DNA from 3 places in the Arthrobacter sp. Z1-15 genome. Region 3 is predicted to be linked to each of the others. Evidence: predicted binding sites of a transcription regulator. Region 3 holds the regulator's gene; each other region holds the start of a gene.
The links. The regulator LexA, encoded in region 3, represses DNA repair genes until DNA is damaged. The targets are predictions, from matches to a motif close to TCGAACANNTGTTCGA.

Region 1 (4,273 bases), 1.3 Mb from region 3:
ACGGCGCCGATCTCACCCGAGGCGAGGAAGGGCACGGCCAGCGGAATCAGCGCCGCAAGGATGGCAGTGGAGGAGGCGAAGGCTGAGACAACGGCACCGATGTAGCAGATGAGCAGGGCGGCCAGCAGGGGCATGCCCAGGCCGACCACGGCGTCGGACACATATTCCACGGTGCCCGCTTCCTGCAGCACGCCCACGAAGGTGAGCATGCCGCAGATGAGCAGGACCGTGGTCCAGCTGATCTTGTTGATTGCACCCTTCTGGGCCTGCGGCGAAACCAGGGCCAGGATCATGGCGATGGTGATGGAGACGAAGCCGACGTCGACCTTGAAACCGAGGGCGATCACGGCGAGGGCGATCAGGCCTGCGATCGTGACGATCTGCGGAAAGAGCTCGCTGCGGGTCTTGGTGGCCTGGATTCCGTCTCCGGCGGGGTCGCGCGGACCGTAGATGTCGGAGCCGAATCCCTTGAAGGCGACGTCGGTGCGGCCGGCGGAGCTGAGGTTCATCCGGGCCTGGGCAACCTCTTCCACGAAGCCGCCCACCGTGCCGCTGCGCAGTTTGCTGCCGCCCAGGACAAAGAACAGGATCAGGGCAATTAACGTGTTGAAGAGCAGGCTGGCGAGGAACACGGCCAGAGGACTGGACTCCAGGTCGGTTTCGCCAATGATGCCGTTGACCGTGACCCCGTATACGGCAATGGGGGAGAAGCCGCCGGCCTGCGCGCCGTGGATCACCATCATGCCCATCATCAGCGGGTTGATCTTGTGCTTCGCAGCGAAGCCGAGGGCGATCGGGGCAACGATTGCGACGGCGGCGGGAGACAGGGCGCCGACGGCGGTGATGATGGCCGTGATGGCAAACATGATCCACGGAATCAGTGCCACCCGGTTGCCGACCATCCGGACCGCTCCACGGACCAGCAGGTCAATGGTGCCGTTGTTCTGCGCTATGGCGAAGAGATAGGTAACGCCGACAATCGTCAGGAACAGGCCGCCCGGGAAGTTGGCGAGAATGTCGTCCGTGCTCATGCCTAGAAAGACAAAGCCCAGAAGGAAGGCCCCCACAAAGGCAAGCGCCCCCATATTGAGGGGCAGCACCGTGGCCAGGAGGAACATGGCCACCAATATCAGGATGGAGAGGATTGGAGCGGACATCTAAAGTTCCCTACGTCGTCGAAGGTGCCGGCACATCCCGGTGCCGGCGGCGGAGTGTGGCAGTGATGCACGCCACACTGGCACTGGACTAGCCTCTTAGACTCTGGGTCTCTTTGTCAATTGCTGGCTATACTCATGTCGGACCGCGCGGACGCCCGGTGGACGCTAGAGGGAGGTTGCCATGTCCGGCAGCGGTGACGGCAAAGGTTTTGTCCGGGTCTCCCGGCCCCGGCTGTACGAGCGGCTGGTGGAGCAGCTTCTGGGCTTTATCTCCTCGACCGGACTGGGGCCCGGCGATTTGCTTCCGGCCGAGAGGGACCTTGCCGAGCGCATGGGAGTCTCCCGTGCCACGCTGGCACAGGCTCTGGTGGCTCTGGAGGTGCTCGGCGTGATCGATGTCCAGCACGGGACCGGTGCCGTCCTGGTGTACCGGCCGAGTGTGGCGTCCGTATTGCGCGAATTGCGTGAACATCGTGACCGCATGCCGGAGATAGTCGAAGCCCGCAGCACCCTCGAAGTGAAGCTGGCGGCGCTCGCAGCAGAGCGCAGGACTCCGGAGGACCTGGCTGCCGTCGATGCCGCCCTAGAGGTGATGTCCGCTGAGATTGCCGAGGGCAGCCGGGGCACCGAGGGCGACGAACTCTTTCACCAGGCAGTGGCCGCAGCGGCCCATTCATCCATTCTCGCGTCGATGATGACGTTCATTTCCGAACTCGTTCGGGAAACACGGCTCGCTTCCCTGGGGCAGCCCGGCCGGCCGGAGCGTTCGCTGGAGTCGCACCGTGCCATCGCGGACGCTATCCGCGCGTCGGATCCGGAAGCCGCGGCAGAGGCCATGCAGGCCCATATCGATCTGGTCTCCGAAACCGCAATGTAGGTCATTGCGGCAGAAAGGGCGGCAGGAAAGCAGGTCATTGCGGCAGGCTGCCGACTGCTTGTTTCGCACTGATGCGGCATCAGTAGTTCCGCAGAAAAGACGGGTATTTGGCCGTCAACAATAGGGCCGGTTTGGGCCTGTTTTGGTCTGTTGTAGAGCTGGAAATGTCGGTGGCGGGTGAAATCCTGAGGTCATGGATCAGAACGGATCTTCGACGGGCCCCGGAACCGGCACTATTCCCGGCACTAGTCCCGGCACTAATAACGGACAGGCAGCAGCGTGCAGCCTGTCGGTCTTTGTTGCCGGGCCCGGTCCGGAGGCTTCTGATGACTCTGCTGAACAGTCCGGGCCTGGTTGCCGGGACGGGTTTACCGGGGCTCTGGCCCTTCGGAACGTGGAGTGCCTGAACGAGGAAGAAACCGGTGCCGTGTTGTCGCGGTTGAATGTGCTGGGCCGGTGGGTTCAGGCGCAGCAGGCGAAGGTCCTGTCCCGGATGCAGAACATTTACGAGTCCGAGAGCATGTTCGTTTCCGGCCGGCCGGATTCCGAGATGGCCTTCAGTCTTGCAGCCGAGGAAGCGGCTACGATTCTGGGGGTTCCCACCGGTACCGGAACGGCGTTGATGAGCCGGGCCGGTGATCTGTGCACCGCCAACACTGCCACGTTGGGGAGTCTGGAGGCCGGGGAGATCAGTTACGGGCATGCCGAGACGGTTTTGGAGCAGTGTGTGGGGATTGCTCCGGCGGATGTGCCCGTGTTTGAGGCGAAGCTGCTGGGTTTGGCTGCGGGACAGACGAAGGCGCAGTTCCGGGTGAAGGCTCGGCGGTTGAGGGAGAGTCAGTATCCGCAGACGATTGTTGAGCGGCAGCGGACGGCTTTTGATCGGCGGTCGGTGTGGGTGCGTCATGAGCCTGACGGTATGTCGTGGTTTTCGGCGATGCTGCCGGCGGAGACTGCGCAGGGGATTTATCACCGGCTCAGTGTTGCGGCCCGGGGTGAGCAGGCGGCCGGAGATACGGGGAGCGTGGATCAGTTGCGGGCGGATATCGTGGCGGACCTTTTGGGTGGTCATGAGCATGAGTGCAGTTGCGGTGGCCGCGACGGCAGCAAGGGCGGCAGGAATGGCGCCGCCGAAGACGGCAGGCGGGATGAGGTGGCCAGCTCCGGCAGGACCATCGGTGGAAAGCCCGGCTCCGGTTCCGGAACCGGCGAAAAGGATGGTGCCGGTTCCGGGTCGTGCCGTATAGGTCATGGTTCCAGGGCCCGGACGGAGATCCTGGTCCTGATCACCGCTGAAACTCTCTTCGGAGCCGATGACCAGTCTGCGGAACTGGTCGGGTATGGGCCGATCAGCCCCGAAAGAGCCCGGCGGATGGCCCGCGAGGCGGCGACGTGGACGCCGGCGGAGCGGGACCCGGAGACTGAGGAGATCCTGCGGGTGGGTAAGCGGCGGAAAGTACCGGACGGGTTGAAGCAGTTGCTGCGGGTCCGTGACGGGACGTGCCGGTTCCCGGGCTGCCGGACCAATGCGGTGATCTCCGAGATCGACCACACCAAACCCTGGGCGCAGGGCGGTCCCACCGATCACGACAACCTGGAGCATTTATGCCGGCGGCACCACATGTTCAAAACCAAAGGATTCTGGAAAGCCTGCCAGCCCAGTCCCGGGATTATTGAGTGGACCTCTCCGGGAGGACGAAAGTACCGCACCAAACCAGACCTCGCCCTTCCGCGGGGTGGGGCGGACCCGCAGGGGGAGCCCGGCGTTCCGGGAGTCAAAGACCCGGCAGCCCTGGCCGGTGCCGAACCATCAGTCGTGGATTCATCAGGTGCGGTTAATGAGGACGACTACGGTTCCGATCCGCCGCCCTTCTAACCGGGAAGGCGAAAAGTCAGGACAGGTCAACAGAAAGAGTCAGGCTCAACAGAAAAAGTCAGAACGCCTCAACAGGAGTGAGTCAGGACGCTTAAACAGAAGAGAACCGCCGCAAATGCGGCGGTTCTCTTCTGCGCTCCTACGAGCTCGTCCTCCTACGATGAGGAGACCGTGTAGCGCTTAGGCGTCGCCGCCGGCGTTGCCCGACGTTCCTGCATTCACGTTGAGCAGGTCGTACTTCTTGATCGCTTCGGTCGGCGCGCTGGCGTCAACCTCGCCGCGGCGGGCGAGCATTTCCAGGGTCCGAACGACCATGGAGTGCGAATCAATCTTGAAGTACCGGCGTGCAGCGGCACGGGTGTC
Region 2 (4,273 bases), 680 kb from region 3:
GCTTACCGCTGATGGCGGAGGGTCCTGCGGCTGAGAGGCTGAAGCCGTTCCTACGCTGATCAGAAGGGCTGGCTGTTCCCACCACTGTTCAAAAGGGCTGGCTGTTCCCACCACTGATCAGAAGGGCTGGCTGTTCCCACCACTGATCAGAAGGGCTGGCTGTTGAACTGAGAACTCATTCCACAGCTCTCAGTTCTGCCGCACGCAGTTCCGCCGCTCTGCTCGTGTCGCAGCCAGCCAGCACGCATGCCAGTCTCAAAGCGCCGCCCGTCCGGCAGCCCCGCTAGAAGGGCGGCGGGTCATCCCCATAATCATCTGGGTCTAGTTCAACTCTTCCAACCTCACTGCCCTCCGCAGCAGTCGTGGCCGTGTCTCTGGCCGTAGACAAGGCCGTAGTCGCAGATACGGCCGAAGTCGCAGACGTGGCTGTGCTGTCCGACGTGGCTGTGGTCGCAGATGTATCCAGGGCGAGGTCTGGTTTGGTGCGGTACTTTCGTCCTCCAGGTGAGGTCCACTCAATAATTCCGGGACTGGGCTGGCAGGCTTTCCAGAATCCTTTGGTTTTGAACATGTGGTGCCGCCGGCATAAATGCTCCAGATTGTCGTGATCGGTGGGACCGCCCTGCGCCCAGGGTTTGGTGTGGTCGATCTCGGAGATCACCGCATTGGTCCGGCAGCCCGGGAACCGGCACGTCCCGTCCCGGACCCGCAGCAACTGCTTCAACCCGTCCGGTACTTTCCGCCGCTTACCCACCCGCAGGATCTCCTCAGTCTCCGGGTCCCGCTCCGCCGGCGTCCACTTCGCTGCTTCGCGGGCCATCCGCCGGGCTCTTTCGGGGCTGATCGGCCCATACCCGACCAGTTCCGCGGGCTGGTCATCGGCTCCCAAGAGAGTTTCAGCAGTGATCACCACCAGAATCTCAGTCCGGGCACTAGAACCATGACCTATACGGCACGACCCGGAACCGGCACCATCCTTTTCGCCGGTTCCGGTTCCGGAGCCGGGCTTTCCACCGATGGTCCTGCCGGAGTTGGCCACCTCATCCCGCCTGCCGTCTTCGGCGGCGCCATTCCTGCCGCCCTTGCTGCCGTCGCGGCCACCGCAACTGCACTCATGCTCATGCTCATGCTCATGACCGCCCAAAAGGTCCGCCACGATATCCGCCCGCAACTGATCCACGCTCCGCGTATCTCCGGCCGCCTGCTCACCCCGGGCCGCAACACTGAGCCGGTGATAAATCCCCTGCGCAGTCTCCGCCGGCAGCATCGCCGAAAACCACGACATACCGTCAGGCTCATGACGCACCCATACCGACCGCCGATCAAAAGCCGTCCGCTGCCGCTCAACAATCGTCTGCGGATACTGACTCTCCCTCAACCGCCGAGCCTTCACCCGGAACTGCGCCTTCGTCTGTCCCGCAGCCAAACCCAGCAGCTTCGCCTCAAACACGGGCACATCCGCCGGAGCAATCCCCACACACTGCTCCAGAACCGTCTCGGCATGCCCGTAACTGATATCCCCGGCCTCCAGACTCCCCAACGTGGCAGTGTTGGCGCTGCACAAATCACCGGCCCGGCTCATCAACGCCGTTCCGGTACCGGTGGGAACCCCCAGAATCGTAGCCGCTTCCTCGGCTGCCAGACTGAAGGCCATCTCGGAATCCGGCCGGCCCGAAACGAACATGCTCTCGGACTCGTAAATGTTCTGCATCCGGGACAAAACCTTCGCCTGCTGCGCCTGAACCCACCGGCCCAGCACATTCAACCGCGACAACACGGCACCGGTTTCTTCCTCGTTCAGGCACTCCACGTTCCGGAGGGCCAAAGCTCCGGTAAACCCGTCCCGGTAAGCGGACCCCGACGGTTCAAAAGCGCCACCGGGAGCAACAAAACCACTGGGGGAATGGGCTACTGCGGCAACAGCCGGATCAGTTTCACCGGCCGGCTCAGAAGCCTCCGGACCGGGCCCGGCAACAAAGACCGACAGGCTGCACGCTGCTGCCTGTCCGTTATTAGTGCCGGGACTAGTGCCGGTTCCGGGGCCCGTCGAAGATCCGTTCTGATCCATGACCTCAGGATTTCACCCGCCACCGACATTTCCAGCTCTAAAACAGACCAAAACAGGCCCAAACCGGCCCTATTGTTGACGGCCAAATACCCGTCTTTTGCCAGTGGCTACCTAGTCACCCAAGTCGCCGGTGGCCACTAGTCCAAGCCTGCACAGTCGTGGGCTCAACGACCTCGGGAACCGACACCCCGTCAGCCACTCGGCGTCGCCCGCGCCCCGGCTGTTTCTGCCGCGCAACAGCAAGACGCGGACGACAACGGCAGCCGCATCCGCTGCGGCGTCGTGAACAGCACCTCGGGGGTGCACTGCCCAACCCGCACAGCGCTTCCCCCAGAGGCACAACCGCTCTAGTAGAGCTTGATGGTGCCGCCGTCGGCCATCAGTGTCTGGCCCGTCAGGTAGCGGGATTCATCGCTGGCAAGGAATGCCACGATCGGCGCGATGTCCGTCTCCGGATCGCCCAGGCGGCCCAGCGGGACGCCGTCGACCACTTCCTGGTACTGCTCCGGGTAAGCCTTGCTCCACTCCACAATTCCCGGAGTCAGCGCGACCGGACTGACGACGTTGGCGCGGATGCCGTCCGCTGCCCACTCGTTTGCCGCCGTACGGGTGATCGCACGGATGGCTTCCTTGGCTGCGGCATAGGCCACTTGGTTTGGCAGGCCCTTGATGCCGGCGCCGGAACCGAAGTTGATGATGCTGCCGCGGGTCTTTTTCAGTTCCGGATGGGCCGCCTGCATCAGGTAGAGGGTGGCCAGCGTTCCGGTGCCGAAGGACAGGTTCCAGATCTCCGGCGTCGTTTCCAGAATCGGTGCCTGCTTGGAGGCGTGCGCGTTGTTGACGAGGATATCCAACTGGCCGAAGCGTGCCACCGTCTCGGCGACAATTTCGGCAGCGCTTTCAGGCAGGGAGATGTCCTTGCAGATGAAAATCAGTTCGCCCAGGCTGCCCAGGTCGGCCACGAGCTTCTCGCCCTGCTCCTGGCTAATGTCGACGACGGCAACCTTGGCGCCCTCGGACAGGAAGTGCCGGACAATACCCTGGCCAATACCGCCGGCGCCGCCGGTGACAATGGCTGTCTTGTTGCTCAGTTTCACTGTTGTTCCTTCTCTAAGCCGGAGTGCTTTTCCTGCCGCATCCGGATGCTTGATGTGATTCGTGCTTCCACGCCGAGGAGAAAACTGCCCACGGCAAAGTCCAGGGACTTCCGTGAGGCGTCGTAGGTAATCCCTCGTCCGCGGAACTTGGCGGTAAGGGAACCGTGAGGGGCACCGTCACCGGATTCCAGGGGTACGACGGCGTTGGGCCGGGTGGGGCGGTGCCGTCCCGGTCCGGGATTCGCGGCCAGGGCCAGAACTGCAGTCCCGATCACAACACCCGAAAGTCCTACGACACAGTCAAAGCAGTCGTCCTCCGGAAGCCCTGCCGCATTGAGCGCCCGAAGGATCACTTCGAGTTCCTCGGTGGAGGCCATGTCCAGCAGCCGGCTCGGCCCCAGGACAATCTGCAGCAGCCAGGGGTGCTTGTGGAAGTCGTCCCAGAGTGCGGCGGCCATGTGCTGAAGCATCTTCTGCCACGAGGCCGGGGTGGGCGGCAGAAGGACAAACTCACGGCCGGCCTCGGCTGCCATAGCCAGCAGCAGGGCTTCACGGTTTTCAACGTGGCGGTACAACGCCATGGCAGAGACCCCGAGGATGTCGGCAACGTTGCGCATGGAGACCGCTTCGAGACCCTCGCGGTCCGCCAGTTCCAGTGCACATGCCGCGATGGCAGCAGCAGACAGGGGACCGCGGTCAGGATCGGGACGAGAATTCATGTATACAGCGTATACGCGTCAGGGCTCCACCGAAACCCGGCACGCCGGTGTGATCTTCTTCTCATGGAACAGGGCGGCGGCAGACGGGCCAGCCGCAGGAAACCGCCGCCGACGGCGGGATGCGGCTAAGGTTCTACTCGCTGTGACAGAGGCCGTCAAGTATGGCTCCACAGAAACGGGTTGTATCTTAGGCGGATGCGACAAAACAACTCCTCCTTGCTGGGCAGACTCGGCACCTCCGGCCGGCTTGTGTTGTTTTTGGCGGTGAGCGCCCTCTGCGGTGCCCTCGTCGCCGGCATCTTCATTCCCACCACGGCAGTGGCAGCTTCCGGTGCAAACCAGGTCCTCGATTCACTGGAGGACCTGCCGAACGAGCTCGAAACCGGCCC
Region 3 (4,273 bases):
GTGCCGCTGATCCACCACGCGCTGGACAGCACCAAGCCCACGCTGGTCTCCACCGCCACGCTGGCGCTGCAGTCCCAGATTGTGGGCCGTGACCTGCCGCGCCTGCTCAAGACGCTCAAGCCCAAGCTGCCGCGCGAGGTCGACGTCGCGCTGCTCAAGGGCCGCAGCAACTACGTCTGCCTGCACAAGACCGGCGGGGGATTCCCGGAAGAGGAGGATCCCGCCGGTGCTCTGTTTACGCTCGGCGAAGACCGCGCCGTAGGCCATCCCGCACCCTCGCCCACCTCGGCGATGGGACGGGAAGTGGTGCGGCTGCGTGAATGGGCCGAGGAGACCGACACCGGAGACCGTGACGACCTTGTTCCGGGCGTGAGCGACAAAGCCTGGCGCCAGGTTTCAGTGACGTCCATGGAGTGCCTGGGCGCCCAGAAATGCCCGATGGCCGCCGAGTGCTTCAGTGAACGCGCCCGTGCCCAGGCTGCGGTGGCCGACGTCGTCATCACCAACCACGCGATGCTGGCCATCGCCGCGTTCGAGGGTCTGGCTGTGCTGCCGGACTATGACGTGGTGGTCATCGACGAGGCCCACGAGCTGCAGGACCGGGTGACCGGCGCCGTCACCGGCCAGCTCTCCGGAACCGTAATTTCCGCCGCTGTCACCGCGGCGCGCAAGCACACCTCCGCCAGCGTCGAAGAACTGGCCCAGGCCGGGCGCGCCTTCGACAAGTCCCTGGAAGGCATTCCGTCCGGGCTGCTGGCCAGCGGGCTGAACGAGGAACAGGAACAGGCGGTGGGCCGCGTCCGCGAGGCCTGCCGGGTGGCCCTGTCCGATTCCAAGCCGGAGCCCGGGGAAACGGCCGACGGCGGGCGCCAGACCGCCAGGTCCCGCCTCATGGCCGTGCTGGGCATCTGTGAGCGGCTCGTTTCCGCCCCCGATGCCGGTGAAGTGATCTGGGCGTCACGGCCCAGCTCCTTCTCGCCGTCGGGCGGCTACTCCCCGCCGGATGAGACCGCTCCGGCCACCCTGAACGTTGCGCCGCTGTCGGTGGCCGGGAGGCTGCGTGAAGGACTCTTTGACGGCCACACGGTGGTTTTGACCTCGGCAACCCTGGCCATCGGTTCCAAGTTCGGTCCGGTGGCCGGCGCGCTAGGGCTCCTGGGCCCCGGGGCACCCTCCTGGACGGGCACCGACGTCGGCAGCCCCTTCGACTATCCGCGCCAGGGCGTGCTGTACGTGGCCAAGGATCTGCCCAAGCCAGAACGGGGCACCTCCGAGGCGCAGCTGGACGAAATCGAGGCGCTGCTGAAAGCATCCAACGGCGGGGCGCTGGGACTGTTTTCTTCACGCCGGGCCGCCGAAGACGCGGCCGACGCAATGCGGACCCGGGTGGATTTTCCGATCCTGTGCCAGGGGGAGTCCTCGATGTCCTCGCTCGTCAAGCAGTTCTCCGAGGAGCCCGACACCTGCCTGTTCGGCACCATGTCGCTCTGGCAGGGCGTTGACGTGCCGGGAACCGCCTGCCGGCTGGTGCTCATTGACCGGATCCCGTTCCCGCGTCCGGACGACCCGCTCATGACGGCCCGCACCCGCGCGGTGGCCAAAGCCGGCGGGAACGGGTTCATGTCGGTGGCTGCGACGCATGCCGCAGTCCGGCTGGCGCAGGGGGCCGGGCGCCTGATCCGCGCCGCCGGAGACCGCGGAGTGGTGGCCATCCTGGACTCCCGGATGGCCACTGCCCGCTACGGCAGCTTCCTGCGGGCCGCTCTGCCGCCGTTCTGGTCCACAACGGACCGTTCCGTGGTCCTGTCGGTGCTGGGCCGCCTGGCCGAGCAGTCTGCGGCGCAGGAGAAGGTTCCCGGAGCCCGGAAGTAGAACAGAAGACAAACAGAAGGGCGGCCGGAAAGAATCCGGCCGCCCTTTTGTGTGCGTCGTCTGGCGTGTGTCGGGCTAGAGGGAGCGCATGACCGATACGACTTTGCCCATGATGACGGCGTGGTCGCCCACGATGGGCTCGTAGCGGGTGTTCTGCGGCAGCAGCCAGGTGTGGCCGTTGCGCTGGCGGAACGTTTTGACCGTGGCCTCGTCGTCCAGCAGGGCGGCTACGATGTCGCCGTTCTCGGCTGTGGGCTGGCGGCGTACCACCACCCAGTCACCGTCGCAGATGGCGGCGTCCACCATGGAATCACCCGAGACCCGGAGCATGAAGAGGTCACCGTGTCCCACGAGCTGGCGCGGCAGCGGCATGATGTCCTCAACCACTTGCTCGGCCAGGATGGGCCCGCCGGCAGCGATCCGGCCGACCAGGGGAACCATGGCAGTGTCCACGGAGGTGGAGAGCTCGGTGACCGTGGCCAGGCCCGCGGAGGCGCCCTCACCCTCGGCGGAGCGGCTGCCTGCACTGCCGGAGCCGCCTCCGGCCGGGAGCGCCGGCTCGGTGCGGCGTGGGCTGTCCGAAGGCTCTCCGTCGGCGCCGGGGGAAGCCGGCTGTCCGTCGCGCAGCATCAGCGGAATGAGGATTTCCATGGCGCGGGGGCGTTTGGGGTCGCGGCGGATGTAGCCGAGCTTCTCCAGCTGCATGAGCTGGTGGGTCACGCTGGACAGACTCGCCAGACCCACGGTGTCCCCGATTTCCCGCATGGTGGGCGGGTACCCGTTGGTGCTCACGGACCGCTGGATCATCTCAAGGACGGTTTTCTGCCGCGGAGTGAGGCCTTTCGCGCGCGCACGGGTGCCGGTCGCAGCTGGCTGATTGGTGCTGTCTTCGGAAGCAGTCCTGCGGGCCACGTGGGGTTCCCTTCGGGTCAGCTGGTCCGGGCGGTGCCGGAGCTGGTCGGGCGGATGTCTGGGCCGGAACGCTGTGCAAGCCGTGCCGGCGGGAATGTCAGAGGCAGCTGATTCAGTGGTCCTGTTCGAACCGTTCCGGGGCCCGCGCCCCGCACCGGCCCGGTGTAAACCGCCGAACCCTCTTCCTCTGGACTCAACGCTAGGCGAGGGGAGCGGCCTTTTCAAACATTTGTTCGAGCGAGTCTCGACTTTATTAGTAGATAGGTGCTAGAAATGAGTTCACAACCTTCGAACATAGTTTCGAAATCTTCACTCCGCACCGCTTTCACTTATTCGAATACAGCTTCGGGTCTGCCGTTGCTGCTCTCGAACCGGAAAGGTATTTCCATGCCAGCCCACGCATTATCCACACTGTCCCGGACCTCTGCCCCCTTCGCCCCGGCTCCGGCCCGGCCCGCAGCCGGGCCGGAAGCTGTTTCGCCCGCCGCAGCCTCCGGAGACCAGGCTCCGGCGGCCCGGCTCCGGCTCACGCGGCGGGGCCGGCTGGTGTTTATCGGCCTGCCGCTGATGCTCACGGCCGCTGCCGCGCTAACCGTGCTGGGCTTCTTCACCGCCCCGGCCGTCGCCTCGAACGGCGGGCCGGACGTCACGCGGACCCTTCAGGTGAGCGTCACTCCCGGTGACTCCCTCTGGGCCCTGGCCGAGGAATTCGCCCCGGAACGCGACCCCCGGGATGTGGTCGCCGACATCATGGAACTGAACAACCTGCCCACCGAGCGGGTGCCGGCCGGAGTGCAGCTGTTCATTCCGGTCCAGTCCTGAATCCCGGGTCCGTTCCAAGCACAACTCAGAACGTAACAACCCGCTGCTGCGACACGGGGATTCTTCCCGCCCCGCCTTGGAGTCTTAAGCTGTAGTGGTGACTGAACAGCTGGAGAGACTGAACCGACTTCCCCTGCGCGATGACCTTCGCGGACTTGCGCCTTACGGTGCTCCGCAGCTTGACGTGCCCATCCTGCTCAACGTCAACGAGAACACGCACGGGTTGCCCGAGCAGGTGCGGAAGGCCATCGCCGCCTCCGTTGACCGGGCCGTGGCAGGCCTGAACCGCTACCCGGACCGCGAGTTCACCGAACTCCGGGAGCGCCTCGCCGCATATCTCGGCCACGGCCTGGGTACGGAAAACATCTGGGCGGGCAACGGCTCAAACGAGGTCCTTCAGCAGATCCTCCAGGCCTTCGGCGGCCCCGGACGGACAGCCATGAGCTTCCCGCCCACCTATTCCATGTATCCGCTGCTGGCCAGCGGCACCGGGACCCGCTACGTCACTGGCCTGCGCAGCGAGGACTTCACCCTCACGGCAGACGCCGCAGCGGATCAGGTCCGCGAGCAGGCTCCGAACATTGTCTTCCTCTGCACGCCCAACAACCCCACCGGCACGGCGCTCTCGCTTGATGTCATCGAAGCCGTCTATGAAGCCGGCGCTGCC

Region 1: a site for LexA is predicted at 2,234-2,249, ahead of M1D40_RS11720 (HNH endonuclease signature motif containing protein). Genes of this name have one in related genera too.
Region 2: a site for LexA is predicted at 2,047-2,062, ahead of M1D40_RS08995 (HNH endonuclease signature motif containing protein). Genes of this name have one in related genera too.

The regions. Positions count from the first base shown of each region.
Region 1 covers NZ_CP096454.1:2,565,058-2,569,330, reverse strand. The annotation lists gene M1D40_RS11730 (SLC13 family permease) at 1-1,157, opposite strand, end outside; gene M1D40_RS11725 (FadR/GntR family transcriptional regulator) at 1,339-2,034, shown strand; gene M1D40_RS11720 (HNH endonuclease signature motif containing protein) at 2,429-3,910, shown strand; gene aceE (pyruvate dehydrogenase (acetyl-transferring), homodimeric type) at 4,091-4,273, opposite strand, start outside.
Region 2 covers NZ_CP096454.1:1,951,115-1,955,387, forward strand. The annotation lists gene M1D40_RS08995 (HNH endonuclease signature motif containing protein) at 284-1,825, opposite strand; gene M1D40_RS09000 (SDR family NAD(P)-dependent oxidoreductase) at 2,416-3,165, opposite strand; gene M1D40_RS09005 (TetR/AcrR family transcriptional regulator) at 3,162-3,884, opposite strand; gene M1D40_RS09010 (transglycosylase domain-containing protein) at 4,149-4,273, shown strand, end outside.
Region 3 covers NZ_CP096454.1:1,270,418-1,274,690, forward strand. The annotation lists gene M1D40_RS05840 (ATP-dependent DNA helicase) at 1-1,872, shown strand, start outside; gene lexA (transcriptional repressor LexA) at 1,948-2,784, opposite strand; gene M1D40_RS05850 (LysM peptidoglycan-binding domain-containing protein) at 3,172-3,606, shown strand; gene M1D40_RS05855 (histidinol-phosphate transaminase) at 3,704-4,273, shown strand, end outside.